DNA from 3 places in the Erythrobacter sp. HL-111 genome. Region 1 is predicted to be linked to each of the others. Evidence: predicted binding sites of a transcription regulator. Region 1 holds the regulator's gene; each other region holds the start of a gene.
What was found. Region 1 encodes LexA, which represses DNA repair genes until DNA is damaged. Its sites were predicted from a motif close to GTTCCNCNCTTGTTCT; they were not measured.

Region 1 (9,687 bases):
CGCGACAATGACGGGGGATCGGGCCTCGGCCTCTACATCTCGCGCCGGCTTGCGCGGGCGATGGGGGGCGACCTGACGGTGGCGGCGGGCGAAGGCGACGGGGCGGTCTTCCGGCTCGACCTACCCGCGCATGGCAACGAAGGCACGGCTTAACGCTTCAGGAAGCGCCCGCCCGCCCAGACGAGAAGCGCGCCGATCGCCGCCGTGATCCCGCCGTAAAGCGCCCATTCGCGCTGGGCGAGCATGAAACTGCCCGGCGGCCACATGACGATGCCGAGCCCCTGGAGCGCCCACAGCAGGCCCGAAAAGACGAGGGCGGCCCCCAGCACCTGCACCGCAAGCACGAGGAAGGGCCGCCCCATCGTCCCGGTTCGCTCCGCCGTCAACGCTCGGACAGCGGCACGTAGTCGCGCTCGGTCGGCCCGGTGTAGAGCTGGCGCGGACGGCCGATCACCTGGGCGGGATCGGAGATCATCTCGTTCCACTGCGCGACCCAGCCCACCGTGCGGGCAAGCGCGAAGAGCGCGGTGAACATCGTGGTCGGGAAACCGATCGCCGACAGGATGATGCCCGAATAGAAGTCCACGTTCGGGAACAGTTTCTTCTCGCGGAAATAATCGTCGCTGAGCGCGATTTCCTCGAGCCGGAGCGCGGTTTCGAACACCGGGTCCTGCACGTTCAGCGCCTCGAACACTTCGCGCACGGTCTTCTGCATGACGGTCGCGCGCGGGTCGTAGTTCTTGTAGACGCGGTGGCCGAAGCCCATCAGGCGGAACGGGTCGTTCTTGTCCTTGGCGCGTTCGATGTAGTGCGGAATCTTGTCCGGCGTGCCGATTTCGCGGAGCATGTTGAGCGCCGCCTCGTTCGCGCCGCCATGCGCCGGGCCCCACAGGCAGGCGATGCCCGCCGCGATGCAGGCAAACGGGTTCGCGCCCGAGGAACCGGCGAGCCGCACGGTCGAGGTCGAGGCGTTCTGTTCGTGGTCCGCGTGGAGGATGAAGATCCGGTCCATCGCGCGTTCGACCGCCGGGATCACCTCGTATTCCTCGGCCGGGACGCCGAAGGTCATGCGCAAAAAATTGCCGGTGTAGCTGAGCGAATTGTCCGGCTGCATGAAGGGCTGGCCGATCGCGTACTTGTAGGCCATCGCCGCGATCGTCGGCATCTTGGCGATCAGGCGGTGGCTCGAGATCTTGCGGTGCTCGGGGTCGGAAATGTCGGTGCTGTCGTGGTAGAACGCCGACAGCGCACCGACCACGCCGCACATGATAGCCATCGGGTGGGCGTCGCGGCGGAAGCCCTGGTAGAACTGGCGCAGCTGCTCGTGCAGCATGGTGTGGCGGGTGATCGTGTAGGTGAAATCGTCGAGCTCTTCGCCGCTCGGCAGTTCGCCGTTGAGCAGGAGGTAGGCGACCTCCATGAAGGAGGAATGTTCGGCGAGCTGCCCGATCGGGTAGCCGCGATGGAGCAGGACGCCCTCGTTGCCGTCGATATAGGTCAGTGCGCTCTCGCAGCTCGCGGTCGACTTGTAGCCCGGATCGAAGGTGAAGCGCCCGGTCGACCCGTAAAGCTTGCGGATGTCGACGACATCCGGTCCGGTGCTGCCGCTGAGGACGGGAAATTCATGCGTTTCGCCGCCAAGCTCGAGTGTCGCGTGCTTGTCTGCCAAGATGTGTCTCCTGCTCAATCCTTTTGCCCCTCTTCGCGCCTCCGCGCGGCGGCCCGGTCAGGCCGCCTGCGCGTCGAGCCGTGCCAGGGCTTCATCCCGTCCCAGAAGGACCAGAACATCGAAAATACCGGGCGAGGTCGTCGTCCCGGTGAGTGCGGCGCGCATCGGTTGCGCCAGCTTGCCGAGGCCCAATCCCAGTTCCTCCGCGAGCGCCTTCGTAGTGGCTTCGAGAGCCTCGCTTGTCCAGCGATTTTCCTGTGCAAGCCGGCTTGAAATCAATGCAAGGCGCGAGCGTGCTTCGGCGTCGAGCAGGCCCGCCGCTTTCTCGGTCATTTCGAGCGGGCGAGTGGCGAAAAGAAAGCCGGCACCGTCGGCGATTTCGTTGAGATTGCGCGCGCGGACCTTGAGCACCGGCATGGCCTCGATCAGCAGGTCCCGGTCGGCGCCCGCGGGCAGGCGCGGCAGGACGAGGTCGGCGAGCAGCGAGTCATCGGCTTCGCGGATGTAGTGCCCGTTGAGGTTCTCGAGCTTCTTCATGTCGAAGCGCGACGGGCTCCGGCCGACACCGGCGAGGTCGAACAGTTCGATCGCCTCGGTGCGGGTGATCTCCTCGCGGTCGCCGTGCCCCCAGCCGAGCCGCAGGAGGTAGTTGAACATGGCATCGGCGAGGATCCCGAGCTCGTCGCGGTAGGTCGAAACGCCGACCGCCCCGTGGCGCTTCGACATCTTTGCCCCGTCGGGTCCGTGGATCAGCGGGATGTGGGCATAGACCGGATCGTCCCAGCCGCCTTCGACCTCCTGCATCGCGCGGTAGATGGGGAGCTGACGGAAGGCGTTGTTGAGATGGTCGTCGCCGCGGATGACGTGGGTCACGCCCATGTCGCGGTCGTCGACCACCACCGCGAGCATGTAGGTCGGCGTCCCGTCGGCGCGCAGGAGGATGTAGTCGTCGATCTCCTCGTTGGCGACCGAGACGCTGCCCTGCACGCGGTCCTCGATCGTGGTCACGCCGGTGAGCGGGGTCTTGAGCCGGATCGTGTAGGCAGCACCCGCGGGTGCCTCGCCCGGGTCGCGGTCGCGCCAGCGCCCGTCGTAGCGCATCGGCTTCTTCTGCGCGCGCTGTTCCGCCCGCATCGCCTCCAGCTCCTCGGGCGTGGCGAAGCACTTGTAGGCATGGCCCGCCTCGAGCAGCTTGCGCGCGACCTCGGCATGGCGTTCGGCGCGATGCGACTGGAAGACGGGCGGCTCGTCGTAATCGAGGCCGAGCCAGTCGAGCCCTTCGAGGATCTTGTCGATCGCCTCCTGCGTCGAACGCTTCCTGTCGGTGTCCTCGATCCGCAGGAGAGCCTTGCCCCCGTGATGGCGCGCGTAAAGCCAGTTGAACAACGCCGTGCGCGCGCCGCCGATATGGAGGAAGCCGGTCGGCGAGGGGGCGAAGCGGGTGACGACGGATGCGGTGCTATCGCTTGCCATGGAGGGCGAATTCCTTTTCTATGCGGCGACTTTCCGAATGGCCTTGACCCTGGGGGGAGGCGGCCTGTGGGCGATGTGCCGATCATTCCGATGGGAGACGGTGGCGACGGCAGCACCGTTGCCGGGGCCGCCGCCGGACGGTCTTCCGCGCGCCCTTGGCAAACGCGCCCCGGATTGTCCAGCGGCGGCGGGGATGCAGGCCTCGCGAGCGCGGCGCTCGACCGGGCCGAGCGCTTCCTCGCCGAGGCGGGGTTCGACCGGGCGCCCTGGCTCGCGGTGGTCTTCGCCAGCGGGATCCTCGCCTGGTTCGCGCTGTCGGACCCCTGGCAGTGGATGGGCGCGATCGGCGGCGGGATCCTGCTCGCGCTGACGGCGCTGGCGGTATGGCCCGCCGGGTCCGCCATCGCCGACCGGCGCGGGCACCTGCGCCGCGCGATGATCGCGGTCGGCCTCGTCTTTTCGGCGGGCATCGCGGTGATCTGGGTGCGCTCGGAGATCGTCGGGGCCGAGCCGATCGACCGGCCCTCGATCGAGCGCGTCCAGGGCTATGTCCTAGAACGCGAGGACCAGCCCGCCGAGCGGCGCATCCGGCTGACCCTCGCGGTGCGCGACGCATCGACCGGGCAGGGCCGCAAGATCCGGGTCAATGTCCCGGCCGATGCGCTCGCCCCGGTCGAGGCCGCTGCGGGCGAAGGCGCGCTGGCCGAAGGGGCGGTGGTGCGGATGCGGGTCCGCCTGATGCCGCCTGCGAGCCCGATGCTTCCGGGAGCCTATGATTTCGCCCGCACCGCCTGGTTCAGCGGGCTGGCCGCGACCGGGAGCATGATCGGCGAACTCGAACTGGTCGAACCCGCGCCGGGCGGTTTCGGCATAGCCCCGGTCCAGCGTGGGCTGTCCGCCCATGTCCGGGCGCGGGTCGAGGGCTCGGCGGGGACCATCGCCGCCGCCTTCGCGAGCGGGGATCGCGGCGCGATCGATCGGGCTGACGAGGAGGCGATGCGCGATGCCGGGCTCACCCATCTGCTCTCGATCAGCGGCCTGCACGTGAGCGCGGTCATCGCCGCGGCCTATCTCGCCGCGCTGCGCGTGCTGGCGCTGTTCCCCGCGATCGCGCTGAGGGTCCGGCTGCCGGTGCTGGCCGCGGCCTGCGGGGCGATCGCGGGGATCGGTTACACCTTGCTGACCGGGGCGGAGGTGCCGACCGTCAGGAGCTGCGTCGCCGCCCTCCTGGTGCTGGTCGCGCTTGCCATGGGGCGCGATGCGCTGTCGCTCAGGATGGTTGCGGCGGCGGCCTTCGCGGTCATGCTGCTGTGGCCCGAAAGCGTGATCGGGCCGAGCTTCCAGATGAGCTTCTGCGCCGTCCTCGCGATCGTCGCGCTGTCCGCCTCGGGGCCGGTGCGCGCCTTCCTCGCCCCGCGCGAGGAGGCGTGGTGGCGCCATGCCGGGCGGCGCGTCGTCATGCTGTTCGTCACCGGGCTCGTGATCGAGATCGCGCTGATGCCGATCGTCCTCTATCACTTCCACCGGGCCGGGCTCTACGGGGCGCTCGCCAATGTCGTCGCGATCCCGCTTGTCACCTTCGTGTCGATGCCGATGATCGCGCTTGGGCTGCTGCTGGACCTTGCCGGGCTCGGCGGGCCGGTCTGGTGGCTGGTGCAGGCCTCGCTCGACCTACTGCTCGGCATCGCCCATGTCACCGCGGCGCAGCCGGGCGCGGTCAAGCTGATGCCGCAGATGGGCCCGCTCACCATCTTCCTGTTTACCGCCGGGGGATTGTGGCTCGCGCTGTGGACGGGGCGAGCCCGCCTTTGGGGACTGGTCCCGGCCGCGATCGCCACGGCGATGCTGCTTGCCACTCCCATTCCCGACGTCCTGATCGACCGCGAGGGGCGGCACGTCGGCATCACGATCGAGACCGCGCAGGGCGGCCGGCGTCTCCTGTCGCTGCGCGACACGCGGTCGGAATACAGCCGCGACAACCTGCTCGAACTCGCGAGCGTCACCGCGGACCCGATCCCGCTCGCGAACTGGCCGGGGGCACGCTGTTCGCGGGCGTTCTGCGTGCTCAGGATCGAGCGCGGCGGGCGCGAATGGACCCTGATGATGGCGCGCAACCGCGAATGGATCGAGGAGGACCTGCTCGCCGAAGCCTGCGCCGCATCCGACATCGTCGTCGCCGACCGCTTCCTGCCGCGTTCCTGTCGGCCGCGCTGGCTGAAGGCGGATCGCAAGCTGCTGCTGCGGACCGGGGGCCTCGCGCTCGATCTCGAACGCGGGCGCATCACCAGCGTGGCCGAGGGGCAGGGCGAGCATGGCTGGTGGCGCGGTTGGCGCGATTGAAGGCCGCGCGGGACCGGCGACTGGTCCGGGCGAGGCGGATCCGACCGCAAGCGGCCCCGCATGTCGAAGCCGCCATGTCCCTCGATCCTCTGGAAGCGGCAGGCCTGCGCTCGCCCCGGACCGCCCGCGGGCGGCACCATCGCATTCGGCGCTGCCGCCCGCCGCGATCGCCGGGCAGACGGCAGCCCCGGATCAGTGGTAGCGCCGCAGGAGCCCTGCGAGCTTGCCTTGGACCTGCACTTCCTCGGGCCGATAGACCTGCGGTTCGTAGGCCGCATTGGCCGGGTCGAGCCGGATCGCGCCGCCTTCCTTGCGGAGGAACTTGAGCGTCGCTTCCTCGCCGCGCACCAGCGCCACGACGATTTCCCCGTCGCGGGCCGTGTCGGTCCGTTTCACCAGGGCGAAATCGCCGTCGAAAATGCCGGCCTCGATCATCGAATCCCCCGACACCTCGAGCGCGTAGTGTTCGCCCGGGCCGAGCAGGGCGGCAGGCACGGGCAGCGAGTTCTGCCCCTCCAGCGCCTCGATCGGGGCGCCCGCGGCGATCCGGCCGTGCAGCGGGATCTCGATCACGTCATTGGCCGGTTCGGGCGCGGCGCGCATGGTGCGCGAAACCGAGGCGACCGCGTCATTCGCCGCATCGAGGCCCGGCGTGGCGCGCCCGCCGGGCACCGCATCCTCGGGCTGCCGGATCACTTCGAGCGCGCGCGCGCGGTTGGGCAGGCGGCGGATGAACCCGCGTTCCTCGAGCGCGGAGATCAGCCGGTGAACGCCCGACTTGCTCTTGAGGTCGAGCGCTTCCTTCATTTCCTCGAAACTGGGCGAGACGCCGGTTTCCTCCAGCCGCTGCTGGATGAAGCGGATCAGTTCGTGCTGCTTTGCGGTCAGCATAGATATTCTCCCACGGGAGCCAGCGCACGCGCCGGACCGCGCACGCAGGACTTTACGGCACACCCGCGAGAGGCACCGCGAAAAGGTGCATGGCGGGCACTGTCGAACACCGAAAAGGTGAACGAATAAGGAACGAATAGGCAACCGGGTTCGTCAAGTCAAGCCGCTCCACCGCGGAAACCCGCGCGATTCAGGCGCCGTGGAGGGGAAAGACCATGACTTCCTCGCCCGCGCGCAGCGGGGCGGCGCCGGCCGACCGGTCGATCAGGCAGTTCGCCGCGGCGAGGGCGGTGAGAGCGCTCGAATCCTGCGAACCGGCCTCGCGCACGACCCGGCCGTCATGGACCGCGCGCAGGAATGTCCGCCGCGCCCCGGCCGCGGGCAGGTCCTCGCCCGCACGCATGGCGACCGGGCGGGGCAGGGAAGCGGTCGCCCCCATCGCCGCGCGAACCAGCGGCAGGACGAAGAGAAAAGCCGTGACGAAGCTCGACACGGGATTGCCCGGCAGGCCGATGACGACCTGCGGCGGGGCGTCGCCGCGCGCGCGGGTCGCGACGAGAAGCGGCTTGCCCGGCTTGATCGCGACCTTCCAGAACGCGATCGCGGCCCCCCGGTCGGCCAGCGCCTGGCGCACGAGGTCGTGATCGCCGACCGATGCGCCGCCGCTCGTCACGAGGATGTCGGCATCCTCGGCTTCCTCCAGCGCAGCGGCTAGCGCTTCGAGCGTGTCCGCCACCGGGCCGAGCCGTATCGCACGCACCCCGAGCGGGGCGAGCTGGGCCGCCAGCATCGCCCCGTTCGAGGCCGGGACCTGCCCCGGTCCGCAGGCGGCAGGATCGCGCACGAGTTCGTCCCCGCTGTCGAGCACCGCCACGCGCGGCACCGCGGCCACGGCGCAGCGCGCATGGCCCGCGGCGAGCGCGAGAGCGATCTGCGCCGGACCGAGGACGGTTCCCTTGGAAAGGACCGTGCTGTCCTGCTCGAAATCGAAGCCGCGCCGCCGCACGTGGGACCCGGCCGGCGGCATTTGCGCGCAGCGCACCGTCCCGTCATCGACCAGCGCGTCCTCCTTGAGCAGGACCCGGTCGGCGCCCTGCGGCATCAGCGCTCCGGTCGAGATCCGAATGGCCTCGCCCGAGCCGAGGGTGCGGGCGAATGGGTGTCCGGCGCGGCTCTCGCCCACCACGCGCCACTGAACGGAGCCTCCATCGGCGGCGAGGGCATAGCCGTCCATCGCCGAGAGGTCGGCGGCAGGCTGGCTGCGCGCGGCGAAGAGATCGGCGGCGAGCACCCGGCCGAAGGAATCCTCGATCGCAACGTCCTCGGCGCGCACGGGCGGGGCGAGGGCGAGCAGCCGGGCCTGCGCGTCTTCGAGCGGAAGCGGTCCGGTCATGCTTTCCCGGCGGGCGCGTGCCAGTCGCCGCTCTTGCCGCCGCGCTTCTCGACCAGGCGGACCTCGCCGATCACCATCCCCTTGTCGATCGACTTCGCCATGTCGTAGATCGTGAGCAGCGCCATCGTGACTGCCACCATCGCCTCCATCTCGACCCCGGTCCGGCCCGTCAGCGAGGCGCTCGCCGTCACCCGGACCGCGGCCTGCGGGCTGTCCTCGAAGGTGAAATCGAGGCTCACCGCCTCCAGCGCCAAGGGGTGGCACAGCGGGATGAGGTCGCCGGTGCGCTTGGCCGCCATGATCCCGGCGATGCGCGCGGCGCCCAGCACGTCGCCCTTGGGCGCATCGCCCGCCCGGATGGCGGCGAGGGCCGCGGGGCTCATCGCGATCCGGCCCGAGGCGACCGCGAGCCGGGCGGTCGCGGCCTTGCCGCCGACATCGACCATGCGAACGGTGCCGTCCTCGCCGAGATGTGTGAGCTTGCTCATTCGTGTCGCTCCCTTGCGCCCGTCAATGCCATGGGAGCAGCCCCGCGAACAGTCGCGCCGTCGCAGGCCCGTTCAGCCGCCAAGCAGTTCCCGAGTCGCCGCTGCGATGTCGGGCGCGCGCATCAGGCTTTCCCCGACGAGGAAGCAACGCACGCCCGCCGCCGCCAGCCGCTCGCAATCGGCGTGGGACCCGATGCCGCTTTCGCCGACGATCAGCGCGCCCTGCGGGGCGAGCGGGGCGAGCCTTTCGGTCACGGCAAGGCTTGTCTCGAAGGTGCGAAGGTCGCGGTTGTTGATCCCGATCAGGCGGGAGCTGAGGTGCTTTGCGGCGCGTTCGAGTTCGCCCTCGTCGTGGATTTCGACCAGCACGTCCATGCCGAGCGCAAGCGCCGCGGCCTCGATCTCGGCCATCTGCGCGTCCTCCAGCGCGGCGACGATCACGAGCACCGCATCCGCCCCGATCGCGCGCGCTTCGATGCATTGCCACGGATCGATCATGAAATCCTTGCGCAGGACCGGCAGGCTCGAGGCGCTGCGGGCGGCGACGAGGTAGTCCTCGTGCCCCTGGAAATAGGGCGCATCGGTCAGCACGGAAAGACAGGCCGCGCCGCCCGCCGCGTAGTCGCGGGCATGGTCGCCGGGGCGGAAATCCTCGCGGATCAGGCCCTTGGAAGGGCTCGCCCGCTTGATTTCCGCGACGAGGCCGAAGCCCCCGGCGCTCGCTTCGCGCAGGGCCGCCTCGAACCCGCGCGGGGCCGCGGCGCGCGCGGCCGCGGCTTCGAGTTCGCCGAGCGAGATCGCGTTCCGGCGGGCGGCGACGATCTCGCGCTTGGCGGCGCAGATTTCCTCGAGCTTGTTCATGAAATTCGGCCTCCCGGCATTGCCCTGTTGGAAAGGCGGCAAGTCATACCGCCAGCGCGATCCAGCGTTCGAGCAGGCGGCGCGCCGCCCCCGAATCGATCGCTTCGGCGGCCATGGCGATCCGGTCGCGCCACGCCTCGCCCCGCTTCGCCACGCGCAGCGCGCCGGCGGCGTTGAACAGGACCGCGTCGCGATAGGGTCCGGGAGCGCCCATCAGCAGCGCCTTGAGCGCGGCGGCGTTGTGCGCCGCATCGTCGCCGCGGATCGCCTCGATCGGAGCGCGCGGGAGGCCCGCGTCGGCGGGCTCAGCGCGCTGCATCTCGAAACTGTGACCGGTCACGACCGCGACCTCGTTGCCGCCGGCAAGGCTGAGCTCGTCGAGCCCCTCGTCGCCCGAGACGATCAGCGAGCAACCCGTGCCGAGCCGTGCCATCGCGCCCGCGTAGATCGGCACGTAGGCCGGCCGGGCAATCCCGATGAGCTGGCTCGCGACGCGCGCGGGGTTGGACAGCGGGCCCATCAGGTTGAAGATCGTGCGCCGCCCGATCCGCACCCGGATGGGCTGGATGCGC
Region 2 (9,687 bases), 210 kb from region 1:
GCGTCAGGCCGCGCGCGCCCAGCAGGTCGGCGGCTTCGGCGAGGAAGGTGTCGGCCGCGGGGTCGGCAGTGTTCTCTTCGGTCAGCATCGTGGCCTCCACGCCACCCTATCATCAATGCGGCCTTGGTGCCGCTCGCTCATCAATGTGGCCTCCATGCCACAGGCGCAGGCCAAGTGACCAGTGCCTTGCCCTGCGGACGGGGGCAGTTAAGCCGGTGTTCAATCGCGCGGCCTAGGGTCGCACCCCTCGCCATCCTCGGGCCGGAGCGCCCTGCGACACGGAGGATTTCCCCGCCGCAATGCCGAGCCTCTTGGCCTATGCCGCGCCGCTTGCGCTCCTGCTCCCGGCCCTGGGGCAGGGCCTCGTCGCGCCCGCCGGGGAGGCGGCATCCGGCCCGGTCGGCTTGAGCGCGGCGGGAACCGACCATGCGGAGGGCGAGGAGCGCTCGCCGCGCGCGCTGCCGCCGCGGCCGCTGCCCGGGGCCGCGCCGCTCACCGCCTTTCACCAGGGCCAGCGCGTCCGCCAGGTCCGGATCGAGCAGCGCGTCGTCATCCGGATCGCCCCGCAGCCCCCCGCCGCCCGGCAGGAACTCCTCGCCGCGCTCCCGCAACGCGGGGTGAAGACCCGTTTCGAGGAGCGCGAGATGGCGAAATGCCTGCCGGTCGAACGGATTGCCGGTGTCCAGACCGGATCGGGCAACCGCCTGCTGCTGTTCCTCACCGACGAACGGATCGTCAGCGTCAACCTCGAGAAGACCTGCCGCGCGCGCGACTTCTATTCGGGCTTCTATGTCGAGCGAAACGAGGACGGCCAGCTCTGCGTCGAGCGCGACAGGATCAAGAGCCGGACGGGGCTGAGATGCGAGGTCGAACGGATGCGCCAGCTCGTCGCGGTGAAGGAATAGCGGCTTTCGCGCGCTTCGCCTGCGCGTTTCCTTGACTTTCGCCGTTTTCTGCGCGAGAGCGCGCGCGGTCCCGGCGGGCCTTCGCGCAGGCCGGGCACAGCGATCGGGCAGGACGGTCCTGCCCGCCATCCGGACATTACCCCACGCATGACTTTCGCCGATCTCGGCCTCTCCCCCGAATTGCTCAAGGCCGTCGAGGACGCCGGCTATTCCGAGCCGACCCCGATTCAGGCCCAGGCCATCCCGGCCGTGCTGATGATGCGCGATCTCATCGGCATCGCGCAGACCGGCACGGGCAAGACCGCGAGCTTCGTGCTCCCCATGATCGATGTCATGGCTTCCGGGCGGAGGCGCGCGCTGATGCCGCGCTCGCTGATCCTCGAACCGACCCGCGAGCTCGCCGCGCAGGTGGCCGAGAATTTCGAGAAATACGGGGCGAACCACGATCTCAAGATGGCGCTGCTGATCGGCGGCGTGCAGATGGGCGACCAGCTCAGGACCCTCGACGAAGGCGTCGACGTGCTGATCGCGACGCCGGGCCGGCTGATGGACCTGTTCGAGCGCGGCAAGATCCTCCTCAACGGATGCGAGCTGCTCGTCATCGACGAAGCCGACCGGATGCTCGACATGGGCTTCATCCCGGATATCGAGTTCATCTGTTCGAAGCTTCCCGAAACGCGCCAGACCATGCTGTTCTCGGCGACCATGCCCCCGCCGATCGAGAAGCTGGCCGCGAAGTTCCTGAACAACCCCAAGCGGATCGAGGTCAGCCGCGCGGCCTCCACCAACGAGAACATCACCGCCTTCAAGATCCCGGTGAAATCCCGGCAGAAGCGCGACACGCTGCAGTGGCTGCTCGAAAACGACGAGGTCGAGACCGCGATCATCTTCGCCAACCGCAAGACGACCGTGCGCGAACTCAACAAGCACCTGCAGCGCGACGGTTTCCGGTCGAGCGAGATTCACGGCGACATGGACCAGTCGAGCCGGATCAAGGAACTCGACCGCTTCAAGAAGGGCGAGGTCAACATCCTCGTCGCCTCCGACGTCGCCGCGCGCGGGCTCGACATCAAGGGCGTCTCCCACGTCTTCAACTTCGACACGCCCTGGCACCCGGACGATTACGTCCACCGCATCGGCCGCACCGGCCGCGCCGGGGCCAAGGGTCGGGCCTTCACCTTCGTCTCCGAGGACGATGCCGAAGCGATCGCCAACGTGGAAAAGCTGACCGGCAGTCCGATCAAGGTGTTCGGCAAGGAAGACGTGCGCGTGCCGCTGGCCGAGCCTGGCTCGGACGACGGCAGGAACGAGACCGGGGATAGGGTCGGGGACGAGACCGGGCATAAGGCCTCGGACAGGCCCAAGCGACAGTCGCGCCGCCGCGACGAGGAGCGCGAGGACGCTCCCGACAAGCCGAAGCGGGAACGCGCCCCGCGCAAGGACCGCGCCGAGGGCAAGCCCGAACGCGCCTCCCGCTCGAGCCGCCGCGACGAGGACGATGGGCCGGTGCCGGCGGGCGAATGGAACGGGCCGCGTCCCGGCTTCCTCGACATCGGCGTGGGCTGATCCGCCTGCGCCCCTTGCCGCGCGAGTCGGTGAAAATCATCCCTGGCGGGTTTTACCGGAAATTCTCCGCAGGATTGCGATCGCGACCCTGCACGCCGTTTTGCATCCGATATCAAGGGCCTGGACCGGGATCGCCGGATCCGTCGGGGCCTTGCGGGTCGATAAGACCGAAGGGCGCCGACGGAATCGGGGACGATCCTCGTTGACGAGCTTCGCCTTCTTCAATATTTCCACATTTATCGAATCATCGGAGCTTTAAGGTGCTGCCGGATCAGGTCATACGTTCTCTCTCCGCGCTCGCGCAGGAACACCGCCTGGCTGCCTATCGCCTGCTCGTGCAAGCCGGTGCCGAAGGCATCCCGGCCGGCATCCTCGCCGAGCGTGTCGGCGTGCCGCCGTCCTCGATGAGCTTCCACCTCGCCCAGCTCGCCAATGCGGGGCTGGTGACCCAGCGGCGTGAAAGCCGTTCGATCATCTATTCGGCGGACTATGGCGCGATGAACGCGCTGATGGGCTATCTGACCGAGAACTGCTGCGGCGGCGCCACCTGCGACGATGCTGCGCCTTGCGAACCTTCCTCCAACCGAAAGAGTGCCTGATGAAACGCTTCCACATGCATGTCGGCGTGACCGATCTCGATGTCTCGATCGCTTTCTACACGCACCTGTTCGGTGCCGAGCCCAGCGTGGTGAAGCCCGACTACGCCAAGTGGATGCTGGAGGATCCGCGCATCAACTTCGCGATCTCGATGCGCGAGGGTGCCGCCAAGGGCATCGAGCATGTCGGCTTGCAGGTCGAGGAGGAAGGCGAACTGAGCGAGGTCTATGCCCGGCTCGAAGCCGCCGACCGACCCGTGCTGGAGGAAGGCGCCACCACCTGCTGCTACGCCAAGTCGAAGAAGAGCTGGATCGCCGACCCTGACGGCGTGGTTTGGGAAGCCTTCCTCACCAATGGGGGCAGCACCACATATGGCGGGAGCCCCGATCTCGAACAGCTTGCCAACGCCGATGCGGCGACTGGCGCTTGCTGCGTGCCTCAAGCGCCGGCCACCGCTCGCGCCGCCACCTGCTGCTGAGGCTGAGACGATGAACGTCCTGTTCCTGTGCACGGGCAATTCGGCCCGCTCGATCCTCGCCGAAGCGATTCTGAACCATGACGGCGCAGGGCGCTTCGCCGCTTACAGTGCCGGAAGCCAGCCAACCGGAAAGGTCAATCCGTGGGCGCTCAAGACCCTCGCCGCGCACGGTTATCCGGCGGAGGGGTTCAGCTCCAAGAGCTGGAACACTTTTGCCGACGGCCCTGCGTTTGATCTGATCATCACCGTCTGCGACAGCGCGGCCGCCGAAAGCTGCCCGGTCTGGCCCGGTCGCCCGATCTCGGCGCATTGGGGCATTCCCGACCCCGCCGCGGTCGACGGCAGCGACAGTGACAAGAAAGCCGCGTTCGAACAGGCCTTCGAGCGGTTGAAACGCCGCATCGACGGATTTGTCGCGCTGCCGCTCGACAGTTTGTCGCACGAGGCCCTGCGCGTCGAATTGCAGCGGATCGGCGCGCCTGTCAAAGGGGAGGCCGAAGAGGCATGACCACCGCAACCGCCGACATCGAGCCTGCAGCCGCGGGGCTGGGCCTGTTCGAAAAGTGGCTGAGCGTCTGGGTCGCCGCCGCGATCCTGGGGGGAGTCGGCCTGGGCAATGCCGCCCCGGAACTCTTCGCGGCGCTGGCCGCCCTCGAATATGCCTCGGTCAACCTCGTGGTCGCGGTGCTGATCTGGGCGATGATCTTCCCGATGATGGTCGCGGTCGATTTCGGCGCGGTTCGCAGGGCGGGCGACAAGCCCAAGGGGCTGATCATCACTCTCGCGGTCAACTGGCTGGTCAAGCCGTTCACGATGGCGGCGCTGGGCGTGCTGTTCTTCGAGGTGGTCTTCGCCGACCTGATCGCGCCCGCCGACGCGCAGCAATACATCGCCGGCCTGATCCTGCTGGGCGCTGCACCCTGCACCGCGATGGTGTTCGTCTGGTCGCAGCTGACCAGGGGCGACCCCGCCTACACGCTGGTGCAGGTGGCGGCGAACGATCTCATCATGATCGTCGCCTTCGCGCCGATCGTCGCGCTGCTGCTGGGCGTGACCGACATCGCCGTGCCGTGGGAGACGCTGCTGCTTTCGGTCGCGCTCTACGTGGTCGTGCCGCTTGCCGCCGGGGCCTTCGTGCGTCGCCGCCTGCTCGCCTCGCACGCGGGGGACGAGCGCGCCGTGGCGGATTTCACCGGGCGAATGAAGCCGCTCTCGGTGATCGGCCTGCTGGCGACCGTGCTGCTGTTGTTCGGTTTCCAGGCCGAAACCATCGTCGCGCGCCCGCTGCTGGTGGTGCTGATCGCGGTGCCGATCATCGTGCAGAGCTACGGGATCTTCTTCATCGCCTATGGCTGGGCCAAGGCGTGGAACGTGCCGCACGCCATCGCGGCCCCGTGCGCGCTTATCGGAACGTCGAATTTCTTCGAGTTGGCGGTGGCGGTCGCCATCGGCCTGTTCGGGCTGGGCAGCGGGGCCGCGCTTGCCACCGTGGTCGGCGTGCTGGTGGAGGTGCCGGTGATGCTCTCGCTGGTGGCGATCGCCAATCGCACGCGCGGCAGCTTCGCGCCCGGCGACGGCTGACCCCGGCCGGGGATCGGGCCGCTCCGGCCTAGTCCACCACCGTCACGAAGCTGTCGATGACGCGCTTTTCGCCAGCGTCCGCGAAATTGATCGTCAGCTTGTTGCCTTCCTGGTCGATCACGCAGCCCGTACCGAACTTGTCGTGGCGGACGATCGCGCCGATCGCGATGTCGGAACGCGCCTGCCCGGCAAAGCTCGCCGCGGAGCGACCGCTCTCGCGGATGCGCTGCTGCTTCGTCTCGTATCCGCTCGCGATCGCGCGCTGCCAGCCGGGGCCGCGGGCCTGGGCGCGTTCGGGGCGGTCGCGGGCGACGTGGGCGAAGGGGTCCTCGTTCTCCGACCAGTTCGCCCGCCACAGCGAGGCGCCGCCGGTGAGCGTCGTTTCCTGCTCGATGTGCTCTTCGGGCAGTTCCTCGATGAAGCGCGAGGGGATGGAGCTCGTCCACTGGCCGTAGATGCGGCGATTGGCGGCGTGCAGGATCATGCAGCGCCGCCGCGCGCGGGTGATCGCGACATAGGCGAGGCGGCGCTCCTCTTCGAGGCTGGCGAGCCCCCCTTCGTCGAGCGCGCGCTGCGAGGGGAACACGCCTTCCTCCCAGCCGACGCAGAACACGTGGTCGAATTCGAGCCCCTTGGCCGCGTGGATCGTCATGATCGTCACCGTTTCCTCGTCCTCGCGCCCGTCGGTGTCCATGACAAGGCTGACGTGCTCGAGGAAATCGCCCAGCGTCTCGTATTCCTCCATCGCGCGGGCGAGTTCGGTGAGGTTTTCCGCGCGCCCCGCGCTTTCGGCCGAGCGGTCGGCGGCGAGCATGGCGTTGTAGCCCGATTCCTCGAGCACGAGGCGCAGCAGGTCGGCCGGCGTCATCTCCTCCGCCGCCGCGCGCCAGCTCAGGAATTGCCTCAGCAGCGCGCCGATCGTGTTCGCGGCGCGTTTCGGCAATTCGTCGCTGTCCGCCAGTTGCAGCGAGGCGGCGGCCAGCGGCAGGCCCACGCGCCGCGCGTGCTGGTGCATCTTCTCCAGCGTCTTCGCGCCCAGCCCGCGCCTGGGCTGGTTGTAGATGCGTTCGAAGGCGAGATCGTCCTGCGGCTGGGCGATGACGCGCAGGTAGGCGAGCGCATCGCGGATCTCGGCGCGTTCGTAGAAGCGGAAACCGCCGATGATCCGGTAATTGACCCCGATCTGGATGAAACGGTCCTCGAATTCGCGGGTCTGGTACTGCGCGCGCACGAGGATCGCGACCTGGTCCAGCGGCGCGCCTTCGCCCTCGAGCCGTTCGATCTCCTCCCCGACGCGGCGCGCTTCCTCGGGCGCGTCCCACACGCCGATGACGCGGACCTTCTCGCCCCCGTTCGCCTCGGTCCACAAGGTCTTGTCGTGGCGCTGCGAATTGGCGCGGATAAGGCCCGAGGCGGCGCCGAGGATGTGCGGGGTCGAACGGTAGTTCTGTTCGAGCTTTATCACGTGGGCGCCGGGAAAATCCTTCTCGAAGCGCAGGATGTTCGCCACTTCCGCCCCGCGCCAGGAATAGATCGACTGGTCGTCGTCGCCCACCACGCAGATGTTCTTATGTTCCTGCGCGAGCAGGCGTAGCCAGAGATACTGGACCGCGTTCGTGTCCTGGTATTCGTCGACAAGGATGTAGCGGAAGCGCTGCTGGTATTCGGCCAGCACGTCGTGGCGGGCCCGGAAGATGTTGAGCACGTGCAGCATCAGGTCGCCGAAATCGCAGGCGTTGAGCGCCTTCAGCCGGTCCTGGTAGGCACGGTAGAGCGCCTGTCCGCGACCATTGGCATAGGCTTCGCTTTCGGCCGGATCAAGATCCTCGGGGTTGAGCCCGCGGTTCTTCCAGCGGTCGATGAGGCCGGCGAGCTGGCGCGCGGGCCAGCGTTTCTCGTCGAGGTCGCTGTCGGCGATGAGCTGCTTCAGCAGTCGCAGCTGATCGTCGGTGTCGATGATCGTGTAGTTCGCCTCGAGCCCCGCCAGTTCCGCATGGCGGCGCAGCATCTTGGCGCAGACCGAATGGAAGGTGCCGAGCCACGGCATCCCTTCCGCGCCCTGGCCGAGCAGCGCCCCGACACGCTCGCGCATTTCGCGCGCGGCCTTGTTGGTGAAGGTGACGCAGAGGATCTGCGAGGGATAGGCGCGCCGCGTCGCCACCAGGTGGGCGAGCCGGGCGGTGAGCGCGGCGGTCTTGCCCGTGCCGGCCCCGGCGAGCATCAGCACCGGCCCCTCGGTGGTCAGCACCGCCTCGCGCTGCGGCGGGTTGAGCCGCGCGGCATAGGGCGGAACTTCGCCTTGCGCGGAGGCGGGGAGGGGGCTGCGGTCGGTCATGATATCCCCGCGAACAGGTAGGGAACGCAGCCGGTTCCCGCAACCCGCGAGGGACGGTTTTCGACCATTGCTTCGGCAGGGGCGACGGACGGTGGAACCCGGAAAATTCGGAACCTCACGCCCCGGCATCCCATTGATCAGGTGCAAGCAAACGACATGGAGGAGCTGATATCATGAGGAATTTTCTAGCAATCACCGCCGCCGCCGTCCTTTCCGCCGGGATCGCCATGCCCGCCGCTGCCCAGGATGACGGGCAGTCGCAGGACGCGGACTGGAAGGCGAAGTCGCCCGAAATCGTCGAGCGCAACGACGAAGGCAAGGCCATCAAGGTCCGCGTCGAGGGCGAGGAATACGAAGTCTGCATGAGCGAATCGCAGGATTCCTGCATCCAGCCGCGCGCCGCGGGCCTCGATTGGGGCGACTACCCGGCGAGGGACTTTCCGGAAGATCGTCGCGGCTGAGGCGAACAGGCACATCGGCACGATGAAAGGGCGGCCTTCGGTCGCCCTTTTTCGTGCGCGCCATCGGTCCGTCCCGGTGCGCCCACGCCTCCCGGCGGGTCGTGCCTGCTTCGGGACGCAGGGCAGGGCGCGCGGGTTCGCAGGCCGGACCTGCTGGCCCATGGTGGCGCTGCCCGGGGGCGAGGGGATGCGCCCACCGGGCCGCAAGGAAGTCCGCGTTCGAGCACGCGAGGGTCTGGAAACGAAGGAGAATCCCATGCGGAAATCACATATCTGGCTTTACGGTGTCGCCGCGGCGACGGTGGCGGTCGTCGCCTTTGCCCCGGCGAGCGCGCAGGACACGATGCCGCCCCAGCCGACAAGGCCCGATACCACGCCGCCGCAGCCGACGAGGCCCGACACCATGCCGCCCGAGCCGACGAGGCCCGACACCATGCCGACCGATCGCACGGATCCCGGCACGATGCGGGAACTGACGCCGGACGAGCAGGCCCAGCGGGACGCCTGGCCCGCCGAGCGGCAGAGCGCCTACGACGCCTGGCCCGAAGACACGAAGAGCTACTACTGGAGCCTCACCCCCGAACGGCAGGAGATCTTCTGGCGCCTGCGCGACGAGGACAAGATCGCCATCACCCGGATGGGCGCCGACCGCCAGGAAGCCTCGTGGAAGGTGCTCGAGCAGCGGATGGCGAACCCGCCCTCGGACGGCTGACCTAGGCCGGACCCGATCCCGGATCGGCGGGGGCTCCATTCGGGGAAGCGGGACGCAGCAGCGTGAGCTTGCCCTTGCCCTTGCCGATGCGGCGTTCGGTTTCGACCTCGAGGCCCTTGACCGCGACCTCCTCGGCCTTGCCGGTCTCGAGCGCGATCCACGTCGCCTCGCCGATCCAGCCGAGGCGCAGCATCCGGTCGAGCGCGACGCTGCCCGCGCCGGTGCCATAGGGCGGATCGGCGAGCACGAGGTCGAGCGGTTCGCGCGCCGCCCGCAGGCCCATGACCGATCCCGCCTCCACGCTCGCGCGGGCGCCCGCATCGAGCGCCCTTATGTTCGCCCGGATCGCACTCAGCGCGGCGCGGTCCTGCTCGACGAACAGGCAATGCGCCGCCCCGCGCGAAAGCGCCTCCAGCCCCAGCGCGCCGCTGCCGGCGAAGAGGTCCGCGGCCCGCAACCCCTCGAAACTGCCGAGCCGGCTCGTCAGCATGTTGAACAAGGTCTCGCGCGTGCGGTCGGCGGTGGGGCGGGTCGCCTCGCCCTTCGGCGCCTCGATCCGCCGCCCGCGCCATTCCCCGGCGATGATCCTCACCGCTCGCCCTTCTTCAGGGTGCTCATGAAACGGCCGAGATCCTGCTTGCGGATGCGCGCGGCCTGTCCCCGCGGCAGGTCGCCGAGTTCGAAGGGGCCATAGGCGGTGCGGATCAGGCGGTTGACCTTGAGCCCGAGCCATTCGAGCACCCGGCGCACCTCGCGGTTCTTGCCCTCGGTGATGGTCATCTCGATCCAGATGTTGCGGCCCGACCCGCGTTCGAGATTGGCGTCGATCGAGCCGTAGCGCACGCCTTCGATCTCCACCCCTTCGATGAGATCGTCGAGCTGCGCCTGCGACACGTCGCCGAAGGCGCGGGCGCGGTAGGTGCGCGGCACGGCGGAAGAAGGCAGTTCCATCCGCCGCTTGAGTTCCCCGTCATTGGTGAGCAGCAGCAGGCCCTCGGTGTTGATGTCGAGCCTGCCCACCGGCATCACCCGCGGCGCGTCGCTGGGCAGGG
Region 3 (9,687 bases), 250 kb from region 1:
GCGATTTCATCGTCTTCCCGGAAATGTTCACGCTCATGCTGCTCTCCGCCGAAGGCCGCGAGCAGAGCCCGCTGGAAGCGATCGAAACGCTGAGCGAGTTCACCCCCCGGATCCGCACCGCGCTGTCCGAGATGGCGCTGTCCTACAACATCAACATCATCGGCGGCTCCCATCCCACCCGGATGCCCGACGGCGACATCCACAATGTCGCGCTCGTCTGCCTGCGCGACGGATCGGTCCATTCGCAGGAGAAGATCCATCCCACCCCGAACGAGGCATACTGGTGGAACATCAAGGGCGGCGACAGCATCGACGCGATCCCGACCGACTGCGGACCGATCGGCGTCCTGATCTGCTACGACAGCGAGTTTCCGGAACTGGCGCGGCGCCTGGTCGACGAGGGCGCGCGGATCATCTTCGTCCCCTTCTGCACCGATTCGCGGCAAGGCTACATGCGGGTGCGCTATTGCGCGCAGGCCCGCGCGATCGAGAACCAGTGCTACGTCGTCCTCTCCGGCAATGTCGGCAACCTGCCCAATGTCGCGAACATGGACATCCAGTACGCCCAGTCCTGCATCCTCACCCCCTGCGACTTTCCCTTCGCGCGCGACGGGATCGCGGCCGAGGCCAGCGAGAATGTCGAGACGCTGACGATCAGCGACGTGAACCTGGCCGACCTGTCCTGGGCGCGGGCCGAGGGCACGGTGCAGAACCTCGCCGACCGCCGGTTCGACCTCTACCGGATCGAATGGGACAAGCGCGTGGGCAACATCACCGACCCCTTCGGCGAGGATCACGACAGCTCGATCACCCGGCCCTTGGGGCCGCCTCATGGCGGCGGCTGATGACTTGCCTGCCCCGCCACGCTAAGCCTTGAGCATGGCAGGCGAATTGACCCTTTCCCCGGTGATGTCGGATGCCCTGGTGATCCTGGGATCCGCCGGCATTGTCATCCCGGTCTTCGCCCGCTTTCGCGTCACGCCGATCATCGGCTTCATCCTGATCGGGATCCTCGTCGGGCCCTACGGCCTCGGGATGCTGGTCGAGGACGTCCCCTGGCTCAGACACGTCACGATATCCGATTCCGAACGATTGGCCCCCTTCGCGGATTTCGGGATCATCCTGCTGCTGTTCGCGATCGGGCTGGAATTGAGCTTCAACCGCCTGTGGCAGCTCCGCAAGCTGGTCTTCGGCCTCGGCAGCCTCGAACTGCTCATCATCGGCACCACTTCCGCGCTGTTCTTCGGTTATGCGAGCGAAATGGATACGACCGCCGCGATAGCGCTCGGCTTTGCGCTCGCCTTCTCCTCGACCGCGATCGTGCTGCCGATCTCGGGAACGAGCTCGCCGGTCGGGCGCGCGGCGCTTTCGATGCTGCTGTTCGAGGACATCATGATCGTGCCGATCATCTTTATCCTCGGCGCACTCGCCCCCAATGCGGAAGGCGGCTGGAGCGCCATCACCGACACCTTGTGGCAGGGCGCGCTGGTGATCGGGATGTTGCTGGTGCTCGGCCGGGTCGCGCTCCCCCACCTTTTCTCGCAGGCCGCGCGGACCAAGAGCCCGGAACTGTTCCTCGCCGCCTCGCTGCTGGTGGTGATCGGGGCGAGCCTCGCCACCTCCGCCGTCGGCCTGTCGCCCATCGTCGGCGCGCTGATCGCGGGGCTTTTGATCGCCGAAACCGAATACCACGGCGAGGTCGAGAGCATCATGGAGCCGTTCAAGGGCCTTGCGCTCGGCGTCTTCCTCATCACCATCGGCATGAGCATCGACCTCATGGCGATCTGGAGCGATCTCGGCACGATCATGGGTGCGGTTGTCGCCGTGCTCGTGTTCAAGGCGATCGTCACCGGCGTCCTGCTGCGCCTGATGGGCGCGCGGCGCAGCACGGCGACCGAAACCGGGGTGCTGATGGCCTCTCCGTCCGAGACGACGCTGATCGTCCTCGCCGCCGCGACCAGCGCGCTGGTGATCGATCCCGAGACGGCGCAGTTCTGGCAGATCGTCACCGCGATCGGCCTTACGATCACCCCGCTTCTCGCCAAGCTCGGACGGGTCGTCGCCCGGCGGGTCGACGGCGTGCAGGAAGTGCTCGAGAGCGACGGCGAGGACGAGCCGCACACGATCATCATCGGCGGCGGACGCGTCGGGCGGCTGATCGCGGACATGATGACGCGGCACGGTAAGGCCTATGTCATGCTCGATTCGGACCCCGATCTGATCTCGCGCGCCCGGCGCGAGGGCTACCGCGCGGTGTTCGGCGATGCGGGGCGCGGCGATGCGCTCGCGCGGCTCGGGGTCGAGCACGCGCCCGCGGTGGTCCTCACCATGGACGAGCCGGTGCTCGCCCAGCGGCTCGTGGCCAAGCTGCGCGGCGAATATCCCGACCTCCTGATCGTCGCCCGGGCGCGCGACAGCGAACATGCCGCGGCGCTCTACCGTTCCGGCGCGAGCCACGCGGTCCCGGAAAACCTCGAAAGCTCGCTTCAACTCTCGGAGGCCGTGCTGGTCGATATCGGGGTCGCGATGGGCCCGGTGATCGCCTCGATCCACGAAAAGCGCGACGAGTTCCGCGAACGGATCGAGCGCGAGGGCGGCCTTTCCCGAAAGCCCGCGCTGCGGACCACGCCGAGCTCCTCGCCCGGCCTTGCCGCCGGTGCCGACGCCTGATCGAACCTCGCGCCCAACTTACGGAAATTCGGGGATCTTTTCCCCTCGCCCGGGCATTGGTGGGGCAAGGAGAAAAGATCATGGGCAAGGACACAGACCCCACCAAGCCGATTCCGAACGACGAGAAGTTCAAGCCGCAGAACGTCAAGGACCCGCTCAAGAACAAGGCCCCCGGCTCGGGCCGCGGCGCCCCCGGCGATACCGAGGGCGACGATGTCGCACAGGGCAGCCGGCCGGTGACGAACAAGCGGCCCAGCAAGTAAGGACCGCCCCCGGGCGCAGGCCGGCCTAGCCGGCGAGCACCTGCTTCACCGCCGCGATCGCCTCGTCGGCCTTCGCGCCGTCGGGGCCGCCGCCCTGCGCCATGTCGGGCCGCCCGCCGCCGCCCTTCCCGCCCAGCGCCACGACGCCAGCACGCACGAGATCGACCGCGGAAAAACGCTCCGTCAGGTCGTCCGTGACAGCCGCGGCAATGCTCGCCTTGCCGTCGTTGACCGCGACGATCGTCGCCACGCCCGAACCGAGCCGCGTCTTCGCCTCGTCGAGCAGCGGGCGCAGTTCCCTGGGATCGAGCCCTTCGAGCACCTGGCCGGTGAAGCTCACCCCGGCGACCGTTTCCTGCGCCGGACCGCCCGCCGCCGCAGGCCCGCCGCCCCCGCCGAGCGCAAGCGCCTTCTTCGCTTCGGCCAGTTCCTTTTCGAGCCGCTTGCGCTCCTCGAGCAGCGCGGCGACGCGCGCGGGCACGTCCTCGGGCGTCGCGCGGATCGCGCTCGCCGCGGCCTTGAGCGCTTCCTCGCGCCCGACCAGCCACTGACGCGCGGCCTCCCCGGTCAGCGCCTCGATCCGGCGCACGCCCGAAGACACCGCGCTTTCCGAAACGATCCGGAACAGGCCGATATCGCCCGTCGCCTCGACATGGGTGCCGCCGCACAATTCGACCGAGTAATTGCGCCCTTCCGCCCCCGCCCGACCCATCGCGAGCACGCGCACTTCCTCGCCGTATTTTTCCCCGAACAGCGCCAGCGCGCCTGCCTCGACCGCCTCGTCGGGGCTCATCAGGCGGGTGGTGACGATCTCGTTCGCGCGGATCTCGGCGTTGACCTCGGCCTCGATCGCGGCGATGTCCGCGTCGGTCAGCGCGGACGGATGCGAGAAATCGAAGCGCAGCCGGTCCTCCGCCACCAGCGAACCCTTCTGCGTGACGTGCCCGCCGAGCCGGTTGCGCAGCGCGGCGTGGACGAGATGGGTGGCGGAATGGTTGGCGCGGATCCGCGTGCGGCGCTCGGCATCGACATCGAGCTGGACGGTGTCGCCCACCGCGACCTTGCCCGCCTCGATCCGGGCGTGATGCGCGTGGAGCCGGCCGAGCGGCTTCGAGGTGTCGGTGACCACCGCGCGCAGGCCTGCCGGGGTGGTGATCGTGCCGGTGTCGCCGCTCTGCCCGCCGCTTTCGCCGTAGAACGGGGTCTGGTTGGTGAGGATGACCACTTCCTCGCCCACCTCGGCCGTATCGACCTCCTTCCCGTCCCTGAGGATCGCGACCACGCGGCCCTCGCCCGAAGTCGCGGCGTAGCCGGTGAACTCGCTGGCACCTTCGCGTTCGGCGATGTCGAACCAGACCTCACCCGAAGCCGCTTCGCCCGAACCCTTCCACGCCGCGCGCGCGGCCGCTTTCTGGCGGTCCATGGCCTCGTCGAAGCCGGCCTGGTCCACGCCGAGCCCGCGGGCGCGCAGGGCGTCCCGGGTGAGGTCGAAGGGAAAGCCGTAGGTGTCGTAGAGCCTGAACGCGGTCTCCCCGTCGAGCTCGCCGCCCTCGGACAGGTCGGCGGTCGCCTCGTCGAGCAGCTTGAGGCCCTTCTCCAGCGTTTTCCTGAACTGAGTCTCCTCGCGCAGCAGCACCTCCTCGATCAGGGCCTGGCCGCGCACGAGTTCGGGATAGGCCTGCCCCATCTCGGTCACGAGATGCCCGACGAGCCGGTGCATCAGCGGCTGCTCGGCACCGAGGAGGTGGGCATGGCGCATGGCGCGGCGCATGATCCGGCGCAGGACATAGCCGCGCCCCTCGTTCGAGGGCAGCACCCCGTCCGCCATCAGGAAGGAGGTCGAGCGCAGGTGGTCGGCGATGACGCGGTGGCTGCTCGCGTGCTCGCCCGCGGCGGCCATGCCGGTGAGGTTTTCCGAGGCCGCGATCAGCGCCTTGAAGGTGTCGGTGTCGTAATTGTCGTGCACGCCCTGGAGCACTGCGGCGATGCGTTCGATCCCCATCCCGGTGTCGATCGAGGGGCTCGGCAGGTCGCGGCGCGTGCCGTCGGCCTGCTGGTCGAACTGCATGAAGACGAGATTCCAGATCTCGACGAAGCGATCGCCGTCCTCGTCCGGGCTGCCGGGAGGGCCGCCGGGGATGTGCTCGCCATGGTCGTAGAAGATTTCCGAACACGGCCCGCACGGCCCGGTTTCGCCCATCGACCAGAAATTGTCGGCCGTCGCGATGCGGATGATGCGCTCTTCGGGCAGGCCGGAAATCTTCCGCCAGAGATCGAAGGCCTCGTCGTCGTCGTGGTAGACGGTCGCCGTCAGCCTTTCCGCCGGCAGGCCCCATTCCCGGGTGAGCAAGGTCCAGGCGTGCTCGATCGCTTCGGCCTTGAAATAGTCGCCGAAGGAAAAGTTGCCGAGCATCTCGAAGAAGGTGTGGTGCCGCGCGGTGTAGCCGACATTGTCGAGGTCATTGTGCTTGCCCCCCGCGCGCACGCATTTCTGGGCCGAGGTCGCGCGCGGCCCGGGCGGCGTTTCGAGCCCGGTGAAGACGTTCTTGAACGGCACCATCCCCGCGTTGACGAACATGAGCGTCGGATCGTTGTAGGGGACGAGCGGGGCGCTCTGCACCTGTGCGTGTCCGGCCTTGCCGAAATAATCGAGGAAGGAGCGGCGGATGTCATTGGTCGACGTCATGGGCGTTCGTTTCGCGTGAGGCTGCGGACAGGCGTTTGCATGAACCGGCAGTTAGGCAATGCGGGGCCGGGCGGCAAGCCGCGCCGTGCCTCCCGGCCCGCCGCCGCGGGAGACAAAGGAAAACCGGCGCCTTCGCGCGGCCATCGAAAGGCCACGGCCAAGCGCCGGTTTCGCAATTGTTCCGGGTGACTGGCCCCCGGCCCTTCGTGCGGGCCGTTCGCCCGCCCGTCAGTCTTCCGAATCCGCGTCCGGACCCGTCATCATTTCCTCGGCGACCTCGTCGGTCTTGCCGCGGATCGCGGCTTCGAGCCGGTCGCAGACCTCGGGGTTTTCCTTGAGGTAGGTCTTGGCGTTCTCGCGGCCCTGGCCGATGCGGATGCTGTCATAGGAGAACCAGCTTCCCGACTTCTCGACGATGCCGGCCTTCACGCCGAGGTCGAGGATCTCGCCGATCTTGGAAATGCCCTCGCCGTACATGATGTCGAATTCGACCTGCTTGAAGGGCGGCGCGACCTTGTTCTTGACCACTTTCACCCGGGTCGAGTTGCCGATGATCTCGTCGCGGTCCTTGATCTGGCCGGTGCGGCGGATGTCGAGGCGGACCGAGGCGTAGAACTTCAGCGCGTTGCCGCCCGTCGTCGTTTCCGGATTGCCGTACATCACGCCGATCTTCATCCGCAGCTGGTTGATGAAGATCACCATGCATTTCGAGCGGTTGATCGAACCGGTCAGCTTGCGCAGCGACTGGCTCATCAGGCGGGCCTGCAGGCCGACGTGCGAATCGCCCATCTCGCCTTCGATCTCGGCCCGGGGAACGAGCGCGGCAACCGAATCGACCACCAGCACGTCGATCGCGTTCGACCGCACCAGCGTATCCGTGATCTCGAGCGCCTGTTCGCCGGTGTCGGGCTGCGAGACGATCAGTTCGTCGATGTCGACGCCGAGCTTCCTGGCATAGACCGGATCCAGCGCGTGCTCCGCATCGACGAAGGCCGCGGTGCCGCCGGCTTTCTGCGCTTCGGCGATGACGTGGAGCGCGAGCGTCGTCTTGCCCGAGCTTTCCGGGCCGTAGACCTCGATCACGCGGCCCTTGGGCAGGCCGCCCACGCCCAGCGCGATGTCGAGCCCGAGCGATCCGGTCGAGATCGATTCGACCTGCATCGCTTCCTTCTGGCCCAGCTTCATCGCCGAACCCTTGCCGAATGCCCGGTCGATCTGGGCAAGCGCGGCGTCGAGAGCCTTCTGGCGGTCCACGTCCTTTTCCTTCTCTACCAGCTTCAATTGAGTAGCCATCGCACGCACTCCTTCGCTTGCCTAGGGGTGACCTGCCGGTTTTCGACCAGCCCTTTCACGAAGGAACGTGTATTCCATTTGTTCTCATGGAACAAGTAGGGAACGAAAGAAATTCGCCCCCGCCCCGCAAGGATCCTATCCGGAAGCGTCGGCGCGCGCCTTGCGGGCGATCCGCATGACGGAGGCGACCTTGTCGGAGATCGCCGCGACGCTGAACGGCTTGGCGATGAAATGCATGTCGGGAATGTCGATGTCCTTTCGCAGCTGTTCCTCGGCATAGCCCGACATGAACAGCACCGGCATATCGGGATGCTTTTCGCGGATCGCGCGAACCATCGCCGGGCCGTCCATGCCGGGCATCACGACATCGCTCACGACGAGGTCGAAGGGTTCGGCCTCCCCTTGCGCGCCCAACGCCTCGAGCCCCTCTTCGCCCCCGGGGCAGGCGGTGACGTCGTATCCGGCGCGGGCCAGCGCGCGCTCGGCGACGGCGCGGACCATGTCCTCGTCCTCGACCAGCAGGATGCGCCCGCCCGCGGACCAGTCGGAGGACGTAACCGGCTCGAGCGGCTCGCGCTTCCTCGGCACCTCGCCGCGGTGCACCGGGAAATAGATCGTGAAGCGCGCGCCGGTTGGCCGGCCCTGCTTGTCGAGCAAGTTGTCGGCGAAGATGAAGCCGCCCGACTGCTTGACGATGCCGTAGGCGGTCGACAGGCCGAGCCCGATGCCCTTGCCCCGTTCCTTGGTCGTGAAGAAGGGCTCGAACAGCTTGGGCAGCACGTGCGGCGGAATGCCGCCGCCCGTGTCCTGCACGATCAGCACAGTGTAATCGGCAGCGGGCAGGACCTCGCTGCCGAGCTTGATCACCTCGGTCGCCTGCAGGCTGCGGGTGAGGAGCGAGATGCGCCCGGCACCCCCACCGCTGGACTGGATCGCGTCGCGCGCATTGACCGCGAGGTTCATGATGACCTGTCCGAGCTGCTGCGGATCGGCGCGGACCGGCCCGAGGTTGCGATCGTGCTGGACGTAGTAGGTGATCTTCTCGCCCAGCAGCCGCTTGATGAGCGGGCTCACCTCGCTCACCACGTCGGGCAGTTGCAGGATTTCCGGGCGGAGGGTCTGCTGGCGCGAGAAGGCGAGCAATTGCCAGGTCAGCGCGGCGGCGCGGTTCGAATTGGCACGGATCTGCTGGATGTCGTCGTAATCGCTGTCGCCCGGCGTGTGCCGCAACAGCATGAGGTCGCAGGTCCCGATGATCGCGGTCAGCACGTTGTTGAAATCATGCGCCACCCCGCCCGCGAGCTGGCCGACCGCCTGCATCTTGGTGGCCTGCGCGACCTGGCGCCTCAGCTGGTTCTCCTGCGTCGAATCGGCGAGGCTGATGAGCACCGACGCCTCGCCCAGCCCGCGCACGCCCGCAAGCCCCATCGAGACCGGTTCCTCGGGGCTGGAGACGAGCCGCACCGCCATGTCCCCGCTCGTCGCGGGGCCGCGCCCGTGGCGGCGCACCGCGTCGGACAAGGCCGCCTTGTCCTCGCGCACGACGAGGTCGGTCGGGAAGGACGGCAGCCCCCGCCCCTCGCGGTCGACCGACCGCAGGAACGCCTCGTTGCCGAACAGGAAGCGCCCGTCGCGATCGGTCATGGCGAGGCCGAGCGGAAGCTGCGAAAGCAGCGCGTCGAGCTGCGCCACGCCCGCCTGCATCGCCCCGTCCCAGCTGCTGCCGACCCCGACCCCGCTGTCGACCAGCAGCATCAGCGTGTCGCCCGCGACCGGCTCGCTCGCCGGCGCCTTGCCGGGCGGGGTGTCGGTGAGCGGCACGTCGATCAGCGTCTGCGGCGTCCCGCCCCGCCCCTCGCGCGCAAAGAAGATCCGCTCGCGCTCGTCCGAGCGCAGGAAGCCGACGAAGTCCTGGCCGACCAGCGTCGCGCTTTCATCGCCCGCCGCGCGCTCGGCAAAGCCCGCGCTGACCGAGCGCACCAGCCCGTCGGCCGAGACGACCGCGGCCTCGATCCCCGCACGGCTCAGCATCCGGCCGAACGGCCCGCCGAGGTCGAGGTCGACCAGCAAGGCGGCGCTCGCCGCCTCGATCCGGCGAAAGCGCCAAACGAGATGGTCCTCGCCCCGCCCCGCCCGCGTGACCGCGACCTGCCACGGCGCCTCGCTCCCGTCCGCCGCGATCGAGAGATCCTCGGCCGCCGCGTGTCCCTCGCGCCAGGCCTCGCGCGCGAGGCGGGTCAGCGCCTCGAGCGCGGGCCGCTCGGCCGGCAGGAGGGGCGGCGCGCTGTCCCCTCCGAAGGCGTCGATGAAGCCGCTGTTGGCGCAGACCAGCCGGTTCGCCCGGTCGGTGATCGCGACGGCCTCGCCGGCCTCGGCCCCCAGCCCCTCGATCGCGGCGGCGGTGACCGTCCAGTCGGACGCGGGGGGCACCTCGGCGGCGGGTTCGCGGCGCAGGCGCTCGAACGCGAGCGCCCCTGCGAGCAGGGCCGCAGTGCCGGCGGCATAGACGAGGGTCACGATGCCGTCGAAAGTGGCGAGGTAGACGACCGCGATGCTGAGTGCGAGCGCGGCGACCAGCACGGCGCCCGGCCCGAACGCGCCTTCATCCCTGCCGTCTGTCGCTTCGGCCGACCTCATCACCCCTCGCACGCCCTTGCCTCGCCCGTCAGTGGCATCGAGCCCCGGCCGGTACGACCGGGGCGCCCGTCAGGGAGCCTTCCTAGTTGGCGTTCAGCCTGCGGTCGAGACGCGCTTCCATCAGCGCGAGACGTTTTG

Region 2: BLU08_RS04830 (UvrD-helicase domain-containing protein) is a predicted target of LexA. The motif match lies at 7,473-7,488, and genes of this name have one in related genera.
Region 3: recA (recombinase RecA) is a predicted target of LexA. The motif match lies at 7,001-7,016, and genes of this name have one in related genera.

Annotation. Positions count from the first base shown of each region.
Region 1 is NZ_LT629743.1:799,303-808,989, reverse strand. It holds gene BLU08_RS03855 (sensor histidine kinase) at 1-153, shown strand, start outside; gene BLU08_RS03850 (hypothetical protein) at 150-362, opposite strand; gene BLU08_RS03845 (citrate synthase) at 383-1,669, opposite strand; gene gltX (glutamate--tRNA ligase) at 1,727-3,142, opposite strand; gene BLU08_RS03835 (ComEC/Rec2 family competence protein) at 3,317-5,482, shown strand; gene lexA (transcriptional repressor LexA) at 5,675-6,373, opposite strand; gene glp (gephyrin-like molybdotransferase Glp) at 6,564-7,766, opposite strand; gene moaC (cyclic pyranopterin monophosphate synthase MoaC) at 7,763-8,254, opposite strand; gene trpC (indole-3-glycerol phosphate synthase TrpC) at 8,327-9,115, opposite strand; gene trpD (anthranilate phosphoribosyltransferase) at 9,159-9,687, opposite strand, start outside.
Region 2 is NZ_LT629743.1:1,009,787-1,019,473, reverse strand. It holds gene BLU08_RS04865 (FAD-binding oxidoreductase) at 1-88, opposite strand, end outside; gene BLU08_RS04860 (hypothetical protein) at 300-905, shown strand; gene BLU08_RS04855 (DEAD/DEAH box helicase) at 1,053-2,471, shown strand; gene BLU08_RS04850 (helix-turn-helix transcriptional regulator) at 2,732-3,070, shown strand; gene BLU08_RS04845 (ArsI/CadI family heavy metal resistance metalloenzyme) at 3,070-3,546, shown strand; gene BLU08_RS04840 (arsenate reductase ArsC) at 3,557-4,054, shown strand; gene arsB (ACR3 family arsenite efflux transporter) at 4,051-5,127, shown strand; gene BLU08_RS04830 (UvrD-helicase domain-containing protein) at 5,156-7,462, opposite strand; gene BLU08_RS04825 (hypothetical protein) at 7,636-7,923, shown strand; gene BLU08_RS15085 (hypothetical protein) at 8,180-8,635, shown strand; gene rsmD (16S rRNA (guanine(966)-N(2))-methyltransferase RsmD) at 8,637-9,227, opposite strand; gene BLU08_RS04810 (pseudouridine synthase) at 9,224-9,687, opposite strand, start outside.
Region 3 is NZ_LT629743.1:1,047,135-1,056,821, forward strand. It holds gene BLU08_RS04985 (bifunctional GNAT family N-acetyltransferase/carbon-nitrogen hydrolase family protein) at 1-845, shown strand, start outside; gene BLU08_RS04990 (cation:proton antiporter) at 880-2,670, shown strand; gene BLU08_RS04995 (hypothetical protein) at 2,751-2,933, shown strand; gene alaS (alanine--tRNA ligase) at 2,959-5,619, opposite strand; gene recA (recombinase RecA) at 5,848-6,912, opposite strand; gene BLU08_RS05010 (response regulator) at 7,048-9,549, opposite strand; gene BLU08_RS05015 (DUF2062 domain-containing protein) at 9,632-9,687, opposite strand, start outside.